DNA from 2 places in the Pseudomonas sp. FP2254 genome. Region 2 is predicted to be linked to the other one. Evidence: predicted binding sites of a transcription regulator. Region 2 holds the regulator's gene; the other holds the start of a gene.

Region 1 (7,538 bases), 610 kb from region 2:
CGGGCGGCCGCTGACCATGGGAAAGAAGATTGTTTCCTGCAGTTCCGCGGGAATGCCCGGGCCGTTGTCGATGATCTCGACCTTGGTCACCAGGCGGTGGCGCACATGGCCGATGGTGAACTGGCGCAGGGCGCGGGTGCGCAGGCTGATGCGACCCAGGCGCAGCTCGTTCTGGCTGCTGATGGCCTGCATGGCGTTGCGCACGATATTGAGCACCGCCTGGATCATCTGCTCGCGGTCGATCAACACGTCGGGGATGCTGGGGTCGTAGTCGCGCACCAAGGTAATGCAGCCTTGGCTTTCGGCCTCCACCAGTTGGCAGACGCGTTCGAGCACCTCGTGCACGTTGGTCAGCGCCAGCGACGGCAACTTGTTGGAGCCGAGCATGCGATCCACCAGGTTACGCAGGCGGTCGGCTTCTTCGATGATGACGTTGGTGTAGTCCTTGAGGTTCTCGTCCGGCAACTCGCGGGCCAGCAGCTGTGCCGCGCCACGGATACCGCCGAGGGGGTTCTTGATCTCGTGGGCCAGGCCGCGCACCAGCATCTTGCTGGTTTCCTGCTTGGACAGCTGAGCTTCCTCTTTGGTAATGCGCAGCAGGCGATCGCGGGGGTGTACTTCAAGCAGCAGCAGGGTGGCGCCGTTGCTCAGGATCGGGGTTACGGCGTAGTCGACGGTGAGGGTCTGGCCGGTAAGGGCGGTGAGCATCGCTTCGCGCTTGGTGAAGGGATGCGCCTGTTCAACCGCCTGGCGCAACGAACTCAAGGCCTCGGCCGACTCGGTGAACAATTCGCTGATGAACTGGCCATGGCTGCGCTGGCCGCTGATGGCCAGGAGCATCTCCGCCGCCGGGTTCATGTACTCCAGACGCAGATCGTCGTTGAGCAGGATGGTCGCGGTGGTCAGGTTATCGAGTAGCAAACGGTGCAGTGCATCGCTGATGGTCATCAGGACCTCTTTTGGAGCAAGGCGCGGGCTTGAGGCACACGCTGATACCAAGAAAATGCAAAAACCAAACCAAGGCTCCGAAAAGAAGCGCGCAGGCCCTGAAATAGGGGTTTTTGGCGCGCAACTATGGCGTTCTGCCAGCTTTGCCGTGAAGTTTCGAACCAAATTGGGCTGATGAGGTGAGTAGGGTGCAGCTTGTCGCACCAATATAGTGCGAATTGATGACGTTTGTTCAGCAAGCGTGAAGGCAGGGTCGTTTGGGGTAAACGATCCTGCGCTGCGTACAACGGTCAGTGGGTTCGAGAAAGCGGTATACCGGGGCTGCCGGCATAGAACACCAGCAGTTCGACCGGCGTGTCGCCGGTACTGCCGCGATGCTCGATGTCCACCATTTCGGCCAGCGTATCGCCTTGGCGCAATGTGCGGGTGGCGCCGCTCTTACGGGCTTCGACCAGCAATTCGCCGGAGAGGATATACGCCGCGTTGGGAATGGGATGGGTGTGCCACGGCAATTGGGTATTGGCCGGGATTTTGAGGCGTATCAGGGTCAGCTGTGGGACGCCCGAAGGGTAAGCCGTGTAAGGCGTGCCATCCCATGACTCGCTGCTTTGCAGCAGTAACTCGGTTTTGATGGGGGTCGTATTCGGTTGTGAAGTGGTGCAGCCGAGCGCGGACAGGCACGCGGCTGCAGCGATCAAGCCGCGGAGGGATTTCATGGGGCCATCCTGTGTGGTGAATGACCCGTCAGGCTAGGGTGAGCCTCCAGTCGGAAGATGCCGGAAACTGCCTAGGATGAGGTAGTCCACGTATTTATTTGCTGACGGGTGCCTGGAGGCAAAGCTCGCCAGTGGCGCGGGCTCCCGCTATCTGCATCAAGGGCTCGTGCAGCGGCTCGTGAATTGCCATGGCCACCCATTGAGGGCATTGCGGGTTGTGGCGCTCTGGGGCGAAGTCGGCTAATTGCTGCAAGAGGCGTTTTTGCAGCTGATCCAACTGCGGGCGGATTTTACCCACCAAGTCCGGGCGTGGCAGGTCCGGGGCCTTGCCCATGAACTGCCAGTCGGACAGGCGCATGTATTGCACGAGTTTGTTGGCCTCGATCTGCGCGGCGAAAAACTGCTCGGCAACGGCGGGGTCGAGTTTGTAGCTGGGTGCCTGGGCTGCGACGCTGGCGAGCACGTCCTGTTCACGCTGTTTATCCTCAACCGGCTTTTTGCTGTCCCATTTGCTCAGGGCGACCTGGTCGGCGATGGTCAGGCGTTCGGTGATGCTGTTGAGTAAAGGTTCCAGGCTGGGCGGTGCAGCGAATGCACTGGCGCTGACAAATAACAAAGCGAACACAAGTCGACGTTTCAAGGCTGTTCTCCTTGTGGCAGGGGGCTAAACCCCGATAGCAGCGTGTCAGTCAGCACCTGTATCAGCTGATCCACCGCTATCGGGAGCAAGCGCCCTCCCACCTGATTGGGTTTGCAGATACGGAGCTGTTTAATCCGCGGGCAAAAAAAGACCTCCCGAACAGACTGTGTGAAAACCTAGCAATCTGTCCGGCCCTTTAAGAGAATGCTCCGTATCGAAAGATACGGAGCATTTTTCGTTATGGCCTACATACAAGGCGAGTCCCGCAGCCAGACCAGCCTGTTCCCGGTCTCGCTGGAGGAACTGATCCCTGAAGATCACCTCGTACGGGTCATCGACCTGTATGTCACCAAGCTCGATCTGGGCCAGCTCGGTTTTGAGAAGGCTCAGCCCAAGGCCACTGGGCGCCCAGCTTACGACCCCGCCGATCAGCTCAAGCTCTATCTCTATGGCTATTTTCAGCGCATTCGATCGTCGCGGCGCCTAGAAGCTGAGTGCCAACGCAACATCGAAGTGATGTGGTTGATCAACCGGCTTAAACCCGACTTCAAGACCATCGCCGACTTTCGCAAGAACAACAAAGTAGCGTTCGTTACGACGTGCCGAGCTTTTGTGCAGTTCTGCCGATCCGTCGGCTTGATTGCGGGCGATCTGGTTGCGATCGATGGCAGTAAGTTTCAGGCAGTCGCTTCCTCGCGACGCCACCTGAATTTGAATCAGCTCAAGCGTCAGGAGGAGAAGCTGGATAAACGGATCGCCCAATACCTGGCTGACCTGGATGCCGTTGATAAAGCAGAGGGCGAGCAAGTGGTCGATCGCACTGCGATCAAGGCGGCACTGGCGAAGCTTGAGGCCAAGCAGCAAGACAACCGTAGTTGCCAAGCTTTGATGAAGTCGATGGGGCTGGAGCAATTCAACACGCACGAAAGCGATGCCCGAATGATGCGCACGCCAAAGGGGGCTCGTGTTGCCTATAACGTGCAAACAGCCGTGGACGCAGAGCACTGTCTGATTTTGCACCATGAGGTGACGCAAGATGGTGACGACCGCAAACAGCTTGAACCCATAGCTAAAGCTGCCAAGGCCGAACTGGGGCAGGACACGCTGACCGTGACAGCCGATATGGGCTACTCAAATGGCCAGCAATTCCAGGCGTGCGAGGATGCCTCCATTACCGTGTACGTGCCGCCAAACCGAACTTCGAACCCAGGCGGAGAGACATTATTCGAGCGCCAGGACTTTACCTATGACGCTGAACAGGATCGATACCAGTGCCCGGCAGGTCAATGGCTAACCCTGAAGCAGCGTTGCAAAGGCGACCGGATCTACCAGGCGGCAGTCAGCGACTGCGCTGGATGTGCGCTGAAAGCCCAATGTACAAAAGCTCAGCGCCGCTATGTCTCACGTCACGCACAAGAGGAAGCCTTTGAGCGTATGGCACAGCGGATGCAACTGCATCCAGAGATGATGGAGCGACGCAGATCCATCGTGGAGCACCCGTTTGGCAATCTCAAACAATGGCTATTTGGGAACGGGCGGTTCTTGCTACGACAACTTGAAGGGGCGAAAGCTGAAATGGCCCTGGCCGTGACCGCGTACAACTTCAAGCGGGCGATCAGTGTCTTGGGAGCCAAGAAAATGATGCAACTGATGGACTGAAGAGCCTTTTTCAGCACAAAAACAAACGCCCCGAACAAGTCGGGGCGTTTGGTCTAAGGCCTGTCAGTGTGTTTTCACACAGTCTGCGAAGGAGGCCTTTTTCATCACGCTGCGTCAAGCAGCGCTACCGGATCAGCAGCTGTAGTACAGCTCGTATTCCAGTGGGTGTACGAAGGTGCGAACTTTGATTTCTTCTTCGCTTTTCAGCTCGATGTAGGCATCGATGAAGTCGTCGCTGAATACGCCGCCTTTGGTCAGGAAAGCACGGCCCTTGTCCAGCTCTTCCAGGGCTTCTTTCAGGCTGCCGCACACTTGTGGGATCTCTTTGGCCTCTTCAGGCGGCAGGTCGTACAAGTTTTTGTCGGCGGCGTCGCCAGGGTGGATCTTGTTCTGGATGCCGTCCAGGCCGGCCATGACCAGGGCCGCGAAAGCCAGGTACGGGTTGGCTGCCGGGTCCGGGAAGCGCGCTTCGATACGGCGAGCGCGTGGGCTGGACACGTAAGGAATACGAATCGAGGCGGAACGGTTGCGAGCCGAGTAGGCCAGCATGACCGGTGCTTCGAAACCTGGGACCAGACGCTTGTAGGAGTTGGTCGACGGGTTGGTGAAGCCGTTCAGGGCCTTACCGTGCTTGATGATGCCGCCGATGAAGTACAGGGCGGTGTCGGACAGGCCGGCATAACCTTCGCCGGCGAAGGTGTTCTTGCCTTCTTTGGCGATGGACAGGTGAACGTGCATACCCGAACCGTTATCGCCGTACAGCGGCTTAGGCATGAAGGTCGCGGTACGGCCGTAGGCATCAGCCACGTTGTGTACGCAGTACTTCAGGGTCTGGACTTCGTCAGCCTTGGCGACCAGGGTGTTGAACTTCACACCGATTTCGTTCTGGCCGGCAGTCGCCACTTCGTGGTGGTGAACTTCGATGACCAGGCCCATTTCTTCCATGGCGTTGCACATGGAGGTACGGATTTCGTGATCGTGGTCGAACGGCGGGACCGGGAAGTAGCCACCTTTGACGCCTGGACGGTGGCCTTTGTTGCCACCTTCCACGTCCTGGTCGGACATCCACGAACCCTGTTCGGAGAAGATCTTGAACATCGAGCCGGAGATGTCGGATTTGAATTTGACCGAATCAAAGATGAAGAACTCTGGCTCCGGGCCTACGAATACGGTGTCGCCGATACCGGTGGACTTCAGGTATTCCTCGGCGCGCTTGGCGATCGCACGTGGGTCGCGGTCGTAGCCTTGCATGGTCGAAGGTTCGATCACGTCGCAGACGATGATCAGGGTTGGGTCTTCGGTGAACGGGTCGAGCACGGCAGTGCTGTCGTCCGGCATCAGGATCATGTCGGAGGCTTCGATGCCTTTCCAGCCGGCGATGGAGGAACCGTCGAACATTTTGCCTTCTTCGAAGAACGCATCATCCAGCGCATCGCGAGCCGGCATGGTCACGTGGTGCTGAGTGCCTTTGGTGTCCGTGAAGCGCAGATCAATCCATTTGACGTCATGATCTTTGATGAGTTGAACCGACTTCGACATAGTGTCCTCCGGGTGGCTTCGGGCTGGGGTAGTGGAGTTAGCCCTTAGAATGTGGGTGATGCCGGCGCGGATAGTCCGCCATGGCAACCTGCCTCACAAGAGAGCAAATTGCATGCCAGTGCGCCAACATGGGTTTTCTGTTCCAAAAACGCCCCTATAAAGGTGCATTGCGACAAAACCGCAAAAACAGCGCACTGCAATGTCGCATCATCTGCATCAAATGCACTTCTTTGGTGCGTGACAGCTGAGGTGCATATTAACTGGTTAAACCTTGAGCGATTTCCGCTATAATCCGCGCCCCCCTTTTTCGGCAGGCCCTGCGCGCGCTGTTTCCATGAAATTAATCGTTAAAGTCTTCCCCGAGATCACCATCAAGAGCCGACCGGTACGGACGCGTTTCATCCGTCAGTTGGCCAAGAACATCCGTGCCGTGCTCCGCGATCTGGACCCGGCTGTGGTGGTGAATGGCGTGTGGGACAACCTCGAGCTGGAAACCCGTGTCACCGACCCCAAAGCCTTGAAGGACATGACCGAGCGCCTGAGCTGCATGCCGGGTATCGCGCATTTCCTGCAGGTGGACGAATACCCGCTGGGCGACTTCGACGACATCACCGAGAAGTGCAAGCGGCACTACGGCGGCGCGCTGGAAGGCAAGATTTTTTCGGTGCGCTGCAAGCGTGCCGGCAAGCATTCGTTCAGCTCGATGGATGTCGAAAAATACGTCGGCAGCAAGCTGCGTCGCGAGTGCGGCGCCGCCGGAATTTCCCTGAAAGCGCCGCAAATTGAAGTGCGCATGGAAATTCGCGACCAACGGTTGTTCGTGATCCATAGCCAGCACAACAGTATCGGCGGCTACCCGCTGGGCGCTTTGGAACAGACCCTGGTGCTGATGTCCGGCGGTTTCGATTCCACGGTGGCGGCCTACCAGATCATGCGCCGCGGCCTGATGAGCCATTTCTGCTTCTTCAATCTGGGCGGGCGTGCACACGAATTGGGCGTGATGGAAGTCGCGCACTACATCTGGAAGAAGTACGGCAGCTCCCAGCGTGTGCTATTTGTGAGCGTACCGTTCGAGGAAGTGCTTGGGGAAATTCTCGGCAAAGTCGATAACAGTCATATGGGCGTAGTATTGAAGCGTATGATGTTGCGCGCTGCGTCCCGAATCGCCGATCAATTGCAGATCGACGCGCTGGTGACCGGCGAAGCGATTTCCCAGGTCTCCAGCCAGACGCTGCCCAACCTGTCGATCATCGACTGCGTCACCGAGAAACTGGTGCTGCGCCCGCTGATCGCCAGCCACAAGCAGGACATCATCGACCTGGCAGAGCAGATCGGCACCGCCGCCTTTGCCAAACATATGCCGGAGTACTGCGGGGTCATTTCGGTGAATCCCAAGACCCACGCCAAGCGTCACCGCGTGGAGCATGAAGAGAAAGAATTCGACATGGCGATTCTGGAGCGTGCGCTCGAGAACGCCAAGCTGGTCCCGATCGATCGCGTGATCGACGAGCTGGGCCAGGATGTGCAGATCGAAGAAGTCAGCGAAGCCCTTGCCGGCCAGATCGTCATCGACATCCGTCATCCGGATGCCGCTGAAGATGAGCCGCTGGAAATTCCTGGCATCGACGTACAAACGCTGCCGTTCTATGCATTGAACGCGCGTTTCAAGGAACTGGATAACAGCCGTCAGTACCTGCTGTATTGCGACAAAGGCGTCATGAGTCGCCTGCATGCTCACCATTTGCTCAGTGAGGGGTATGCCAATGTGCGCGTTTATCGACCGAGCTAAGAGCCCGGGGCTGTTTGCCTGTGGCCTGCGTCACCGGCCCCCCGACTCTGCCGTCAAGCTGTAACGGCAAGGCCTGACTCTACTGTTAATCGCTGCCACGACCTGACAGCACACCGAATCCTCTGATCGAGATACACAAGTGATCGAAAATCTACGTAACATCGCCATCATTGCTCACGTTGACCATGGTAAGACCACCCTGGTAGACAAACTCCTGCGTCAATCCGGCACCCTGGAGCGCAACGAG
Region 2 (7,538 bases):
GAATAAAGCCTGACGAACTTGCGTGAGGGAATTGATCATTACCGCTATAATCGCCGACTTTTCGTCAGGCTATACGATTTCAGACATGAGCCAATCCAGCGACCTTATTCAATCCGCACAGCGCACTATTCGCCTCGAGCTTGAAGCCGTGGAAGGCTTGCTGGCCCATATCGACGCGGATTTCGTACGCGCCTGCGAGATGATTCTGGCCAGCAAGGGCCGCGTGGTGGTGGTTGGCATGGGCAAGTCGGGCCATGTCGGCAACAAGATTGCCGCCACCCTGGCCAGCACCGGCACCACCGCGTTTTTCGTGCACCCGGCCGAAGCCAGCCACGGCGACATGGGCATGATCACCAAGGATGACATCATCCTGGCGCTGTCCAACTCGGGGACCACCAACGAAATCGTCACCCTGTTGCCGCTGATCAAACGCCTGGGCATCCAGATGATCAGCATCACCGGCAACCCGGAGTCGACCCTGGCCAAGGCTGCCGAAGTGAACCTGAATGTGCATGTGGCCCACGAGGCCTGCCCGCTGAACCTTGCACCGACCTCCTCCACCACCGCCGCGCTGGTGATGGGGGATGCCCTGGCCGTGGCATTGCTGGAAGCCCGCGGGTTCACCGCCGAAGATTTCGCGTTTTCCCACCCGGGCGGCGCGCTCGGCCGACGCCTGTTGCTGAAAGTCGAGAACGTCATGCATTCGGGCGATGAGTTACCCCATGTACCGCGTGGCACCCTGCTCAAGGATGCGCTGATGGAAATGACCCGCAAGGGTCTGGGCATGACCGTGATCCTCGAAACCGATGGGCGCCTGGCCGGGGTATTCACGGACGGTGACCTGCGGCGCACGCTGGACCGGACCATTGATATCCATACCGCAACCATCGACGCGGTGATGACGCCCCACGGCAGGACGGCGCGTCCCGAGATGCTGGCCGCAGAAGCCTTGAAGATCATGGAAGACCACAAGATCGGCGCACTGGTGGTGGTCGATAGCGACGACCACCCGATCGGCGCCCTGAACATGCACGACTTGCTGCGTGCGGGAGTGATGTAAATGAGCAGCGACCTGTTGCAACGCGGCAAGCACATCAAGCTGGCCATTTTTGACGTCGACGGCGTACTGACCGACGGTCGCCTGTACTTTCTCGAAGACGGCAGCGAGTTCAAGACCTTCAACACCCTCGATGGCCAGGGCATCAAGATGTTGATAGCGGCAGGGGTGCAAACCGCAATTATCAGCGGTCGAAAAACCCCGGTTGTGGAACGTCGCGCACAAAACCTGGGGATTGCTCACCTGTATCAGGGCCGCGAGGATAAACTGGTGGTTCTGGACGAGCTCCTGGGCCAACTCAATCTAAGCTATGAGCAGGTCGCTTACCTCGGTGATGACCTGCCCGACCTGCCGGTCATTCGTCGGGTCGGTCTGGGCATGGCAGTGGCCAATGCCGCGACATTCGTTCGCGAACATGCCCACGGCATAACCACGGCCCGTGGCGGCGAAGGTGCCGCACGCGAGTTCTGCGAATTGATCCTGCGCGCCCAGGGCCGCCTTGAAGCGGCTCACGCCGCCTACCTATAGAGCGTTATATGCTGAGCAAAAAGATTCGCAACTTCCTGTTATTCGGGGTGATCGCCGCGCTGTTCCTGGCGGTGGGCTACTGGAATATCAGCCCGGAGCGCTTTCTCGACCAGCCTGCCGCGCAGGTCGATGAGGGCGCTATCGACTATTACGCCACCAACGCCTACAGCGTGCAGTTCCTGCCGGACGGCAAGGTGCAGTACGAGATGACCTCGGACAAAGTCGAGCACCTGAAGGCCTCCGAAGTCACCCTGCTGACCAACCCGGACTTGAACCTGTACCGCGGCACGGAGTTTCCGTGGCATGTGACCAGCAAGCATGGCGAGGTCAACCCGGACGGTACCCAGGTCGAACTGATCGACTCGGTACGCGTCGCACGCACTGACGCCCAGAACCGCGACACGATTATAACCAGCAGTCGCATGACCGTATTCCCACAACAGCAATATGCGCAGACCGAGCAAGACGTTAGAATCGACGGCGCTGGCGGTGTATCGACTGGCAAGGGAATGAAAGCGTATTTGAAAGAAAGCAGGATACACCTGCTATCGAACGTAAGAGGACAGTATGAGGCTCGTTAAAACTCTCCCGATTTTGCTCGGTCTTGGCGCAGCACTGGGAAGCGTGAGCGCCTGGGCTCTGCCGAACGATAGCGAGCAGCCTATCCGTATCCAGGCTGACGATGCGCAGCTGGATGACAAGCAAGGCGTCGCCACCTATAAAGGTGACGTAATCATTATCCAGGGCTCGATGAAGATCACCGGTAACACGGTAACCCTGACGCGCACCCCGGCAGGCGACATCGACGTGGTGACGTCGGTGGGCAACCTTGCCTACTTCGAACAGAAGCAAAAGGCAGAAGATCCAGGCCCGATGAAGGGCTATGGCAAGACCATCCAGTATCATGCGCAGCAGAACCGCATTGTGCTGATCGATCAGGCCAAGGTGCTGAGCGCCGATGGTAACTCCACCGAAGGCGAGAAGATCGTCTACAACACCAAGACCCAGGTCGCCCAGGCGGGTCGTGCCAACGGCACCAAGGTCAGCGCGCCGCGCCCACGCATCGACATGGTTATCCAGCCGAAGAAGAAGGCCGAGTAATGGCAACCCTGAAAGCCCAGCATCTGGCCAAGGCCTATAAAAGCCGTCAGGTCGTGCGCGATGTCAGCCTGTCGATCGACAGCGGCCAAATCGTCGGTTTGCTCGGCCCCAACGGCGCCGGCAAGACGACCTGCTTCTATATGATCGTCGGCCTCGTCCAGGCCGACCAAGGGCGCGTACTGATCGACGACCTGGATGTCAGCCATCAACCGATGCACGGCCGTGCCCGTGCCGGTATCGGCTATCTTCCCCAGGAAGCTTCGATCTTCCGCAAACTCTCGGTAGCCGACAACATCATGGCGATCCTTGAGACCCGCAAGGAACTCGACCGCGACGGCCGTCGCGCCGAACTGGAAAGCCTGCTGCAGGAATTCCATATCAACCATATTCGCGACAACCTGGGCATGAGCCTGTCCGGTGGCGAGCGCCGCCGCGTGGAAATCGCTCGGGCATTGGCCACTGCGCCCAAGTTCATCCTGCTGGACGAGCCGTTTGCCGGCGTCGACCCGATTTCGGTCGGCGACATCAAGCAGATCATCCATCACCTCAAGGCCAAGGGCATTGGCGTGTTGATCACCGACCACAACGTCCGTGAAACACTCGATATCTGCGAAACGGCTTATATCGTCAACGATGGACAGCTGATTGCCGAAGGCGATTCAGCCACCATCCTGGCCAACGAGCTGGTCAAGGAAGTGTACCTGGGTCACGAATTCCGCCTGTAAACACCGTGGTGTCACGGCCGTTTGCCACGGTGCGCGGGAGTCAATGAAAACCCCGGTTTTTTATTGTTACCGCGCTCTAGGCAAAGCCCCCGATATCAGGCATATAATTTGCTTATGTTTGGCGCTCACGCGCCCTGTCGTGGATGGCGCATTGCGCCGGCGAATAAGGTGTTAAGCCCCTGCCATGAAACCATCGCTAGTCCTGAGAATGGGCCAGCAGCTGACGATGACACCGCAGCTGCAACAGGCCATCCGCCTGCTCCAATTGTCGACCTTGGATCTGCAACAGGAAATCCAGGAGGCCCTGGAGTCCAATCCGATGCTCGAACGCCAGGAAGAAGGCGACGACTTCGACAATGCAGACCCATTGGCCGACAACATCGAGCAAAAACCCAATTCCGACGTGCAGGAACCTTCCTATCAGGAAACCGCCCCCACGGTGGACAACCTGGAGGAAGGCGAATGGAACGAACGCATTCCCAACGAGCTTCCCGTGGACACCGCCTGGGAGGACGTCTATCAGACCAGCGCCAGCAGCCTGCCCAGCAGTGACGACGACGAGTGGGATTTCACCACCCGCACATCCGCCGGAGAGAGCCTGCAAAGCCATCTGTTGTGGCAGTTGAACCTGGCGCCGATGTCGGACACCGATCGCCTGATCGCCGTAACCCTGATCGACTGCATCAACAACCAGGGCTACCTGGACGAGAGTCTCGAGGAGATTCTCGAGGCGTTCGACCCGGAACTGGATATCGAGCTGGACGAAATCGAAGCCGTCCTGCACCGCATCCAGCAGTTCGAGCCTGCCGGTATTGGCGCGCGCACGCTCAGCGAATGCCTGCTGCTGCAATTGCGTCAACTGCCGGCCAAAACACCCTGGCTGGTCGAAGCCCAGCGCCTGGTCACCGACTACATCGACCTGCTTGGCAGCCGCGACTACAGCCAGTTGATGCGCCGCATGAAGCTCAAGGAAGACGAACTGCGCCAGGTCATCGAGCTGGTGCAAAGCCTCAACCCTCGTCCCGGCTCGCAGATCGAGTCGAGCGAAGCCGAATACGTGGTCCCCGATGTCATCGTGCGCAAGGACAACGAGCGCTGGTTGGTGGAGCTGAACCAGGAATCGGTGCCGCGTCTGCGGGTCAACCCGCAATATGCCGGGTTCGTGCGCCGCGCCGACACCAGCGCCGACAACACCTTCATGCGCAACCAGTTGCAGGAAGCGCGCTGGTTCATCAAGAGTCTGCAGAGCCGCAACGAAACCCTGATGAAAGTCGCGACCCAGATCGTCGAACATCAGCGCGGCTTCCTGGAGTATGGCGACGAAGCGATGAAGCCGCTGGTACTGCATGACATCGCCGAGGCGGTAGGCATGCACGAGTCAACGATTTCCCGGGTGACCACACAGAAATTCATGCATACCCCACGGGGTATCTACGAGCTGAAATACTTTTTCTCCAGCCACGTGAGTACCTCTGAAGGCGGCGAATGCTCGTCCACGGCGATCCGCGCGATCATCAAAAAACTGGTTGCCGCGGAAAATCAGAAAAAGCCGTTGAGTGACAGCAAGATCGCTGGTTTACTGGAGGCACAAGGCATTCAGGTCGCCCGTCGAACCGTCGCCAAGTACCGCGAGTCCCTTGGGATCGCGCCTTCCAGCGAGCGTAAGCGTTTGATGTGACGGGCGGGCCATAGCGTTCCAGTGACGGGTATTTTTGCCCGTCGCTTTATGCACTGGCAACGAAGGAGAAGCTGTATGCAAGTCAATATCAGTGGACACCATGTAGAAGTCACCCCGCCACTGCGCGACTACGTCGAGCAGAAGCTGAGGAAGCTTGAAGGACATTTCGACAAGATCACCAACGTGCAGGTCATCATGAAGGTCGACAAGCTTCAGCAGAAAATCGAAGCGACCCTCCAGATACCCGGTGGCGAAGTGGTTGCCAACGCAGAGCATGAAGACATGTATGCCTCGATAGACTTGCTCACCGACAAGCTGGACCGCCAACTTAAAAAGCATAAGGAAAAGAATCTGAGCCTGCTCCAAGGCACAGGTCGCTAACTCTCCCCCCATGATCCGACTTGAATCCATCCTGACCCCCGGCCGTTCCCTTGTGAACGCGCCGGGCGGCAGCAAGAAAAAAGCCCTCGAACAAATTGCCAACCTGATCGCTCGCGAAGTGCCGGGCCTCGAAATGCAAGATGTCTTCGAGGCTCTCATCGCTCGTGAAAAGCTCGGTTCCACCGGCTTTGGTAACGGCATCGCGATACCCCACTGTCGCCTCAAAGGGTGCACGGATCCCATCAGTGCCCTGCTGCACCTGGAAGCCCCCATCGATTTCGACGCCATCGACGGCGCCCCGGTCGACCTGCTGTTTGTGCTGCTGGTCCCGGAAGCCGCTACCGATGCGCACCTGGAACTGCTTCGGCAGATCGCCAGCATGCTCGATCGCAAGGAAGTGCGTAACAAACTCCGCAGCGCCAGCAGCAATGACGCGCTGTATCAGGTTGTCCTGGATGAGCAAAACGGGCAGTAATCATGCGTTTGATCATCGTCAGCGGCCGCTCCGGCTCGGGTAAGAGCACCGCCCTCAATGTGCTTGAGGACAGCGGTTTCTACTGCATTGATAACCTGCCTGCGGGCCTGCTGCCCGAATTGGCGGAGCGCGCGCTGATTCACACCGAGCTGGCGCAGCCGCTGGTGGCCGTATCGATTGATGCCCGCAATCTGCCCAGCCACCTTTCACGGTTCCCGGAACTGTTGGAAGAAGTGCGGGCCAAGCATATACATTGCGATGTGCTGTATCTGGATGCGGATGAGGAAACCCTGCTCAAGCGTTTCTCCGAAACCCGCCGTCGCCACCCGCTCAGCAGCCCGCATCGTTCCCTGGCCGAGGCCATTGAGGACGAAACGAAGCTGTTGGGGCCGATCATCGATCTGGCCGACCTCAAGATCAATACCACTAGCCTCAACCTGTACCAGCTACGCGACGCTATCAAGCTGCGCCTGCTGAACCAGCCTGAGCCCGGCACGGCATTTCTAGTCGAGTCCTTTGGATTCAAGCGTGGCATGCCGGTAGACGCCGACCTGGTGTTCGATGTGCGTTGCCTGCCCAATCCTTATTGGAAGCCTGAACTGCGTGACCAATCAGGCCTGGATCAGCCGGTGATCGATTATCTGGCGGCGCAGCCGGATGTGCAGGATATGTTTCAGGACATCTCCAGCTACCTGCTCAAGTGGCTGCCGCGCTTCGCTGCAAGCAACCGCGCCTATGTCACCATCGCCATCGGCTGCACCGGAGGCCATCACCGTTCCGTCTACCTGACCGAACGCCTGGGCCAGGTGCTGCAACAAACCCTCAAGAATGTCCAGGTACGCCACCGCGACCTCAGCTGAAAGGAACACCCCCGCGATGCCCGCACGTGAAATTGAAATCATCAACAAATTGGGCCTTCACGCCCGGGCCTCGGCCAAGTTCGTCGGTGTGGCTGGACAATTCCCTTGCAAGATCCGCGCAGGGCGTACCCGCGAGTCCATGGTCGACGGTAAAAGCATCATGGCCATGATGATGCTGGCGGCCGGCAAGGGCACCAAGATTCACCTTGAGACCGAAGGCGAGCGGGAAGAAGAGGCAATGAAGGCCTTGGAGGCGTTGATCAACAACTTCTTCGACGAAGGGGAATAATTCGCTGACGCTTCATCCCAACGCCGTATCCATCACCATCATCAAGCAAAACCCGATACACAGCCCCAGGCTCGCGAGCTTTTCGTGGCCATTGCGGCGCGACTCCGGGATAACTTCGTGAGTCACCACCAGCAGCATGGCCCCAGCCGCCAAGGCCAGGCCCAAGGGCAGCAGCACCTCGGCCAGGCTTACCAGCCAGGCGCAGAGCACGGCGAACACTGGCTCGACCAAGCCTGAGGCGGCACTCACCGTGAACGCCTTGACCCGCGACATCCCGGCGCCGGCCAGCACCAACGCTATCACCAGGCCTTCGGGTACATCCTGCAAGGCGATGCCCATGGCCAGACTGTCGGCATCCGGCATGCCGCCCCCGGCGGAAACGCCCACGGCCATGCCCTCCGGAATGTTATGGGCAATGATCGCGAACACGAACAGCCAGATGCG

The links. Region 2 encodes sigma-54, which starts transcription at its own class of promoters, with help from an activator protein. Its sites were predicted from a motif close to ANTGGCATNNANNTTGCTNT; they were not measured.
Region 1: a site for sigma-54 is predicted at 5,603-5,622, ahead of glnA (glutamate--ammonia ligase). Genes of this name have one in related genera too.

The regions. Positions count from the first base shown of each region.
Region 1 covers NZ_CP117444.1:368,704-376,241, forward strand. Annotated here, with positions in the region: gene glnL (nitrogen regulation protein NR(II)) at 1-948, opposite strand, end outside; gene PSH94_RS01615 (cupin domain-containing protein) at 1,239-1,664, opposite strand; gene PSH94_RS01620 (chorismate mutase) at 1,759-2,304, opposite strand; gene PSH94_RS01625 (IS1182-like element ISPfl3 family transposase) at 2,545-3,963, shown strand; gene glnA (glutamate--ammonia ligase) at 4,096-5,502, opposite strand; gene thiI (tRNA uracil 4-sulfurtransferase ThiI) at 5,837-7,291, shown strand; gene typA (translational GTPase TypA) at 7,431-7,538, shown strand, end outside.
Region 2 covers NZ_CP117444.1:977,669-985,206, reverse strand. Annotated here, with positions in the region: gene PSH94_RS04330 (KpsF/GutQ family sugar-phosphate isomerase) at 86-1,060, shown strand; gene PSH94_RS04325 (HAD family hydrolase) at 1,061-1,585, shown strand; gene lptC (LPS export ABC transporter periplasmic protein LptC) at 1,594-2,166, shown strand; gene lptA (lipopolysaccharide transport periplasmic protein LptA) at 2,153-2,686, shown strand; gene lptB (LPS export ABC transporter ATP-binding protein) at 2,686-3,411, shown strand; gene PSH94_RS04305 (RNA polymerase factor sigma-54) at 3,596-5,089, shown strand; gene hpf (ribosome hibernation-promoting factor, HPF/YfiA family) at 5,165-5,470, shown strand; gene ptsN (PTS IIA-like nitrogen regulatory protein PtsN) at 5,481-5,945, shown strand; gene rapZ (RNase adapter RapZ) at 5,948-6,805, shown strand; gene PSH94_RS04285 (HPr family phosphocarrier protein) at 6,822-7,094, shown strand; gene PSH94_RS04280 (ZIP family metal transporter) at 7,107-7,538, opposite strand, start outside.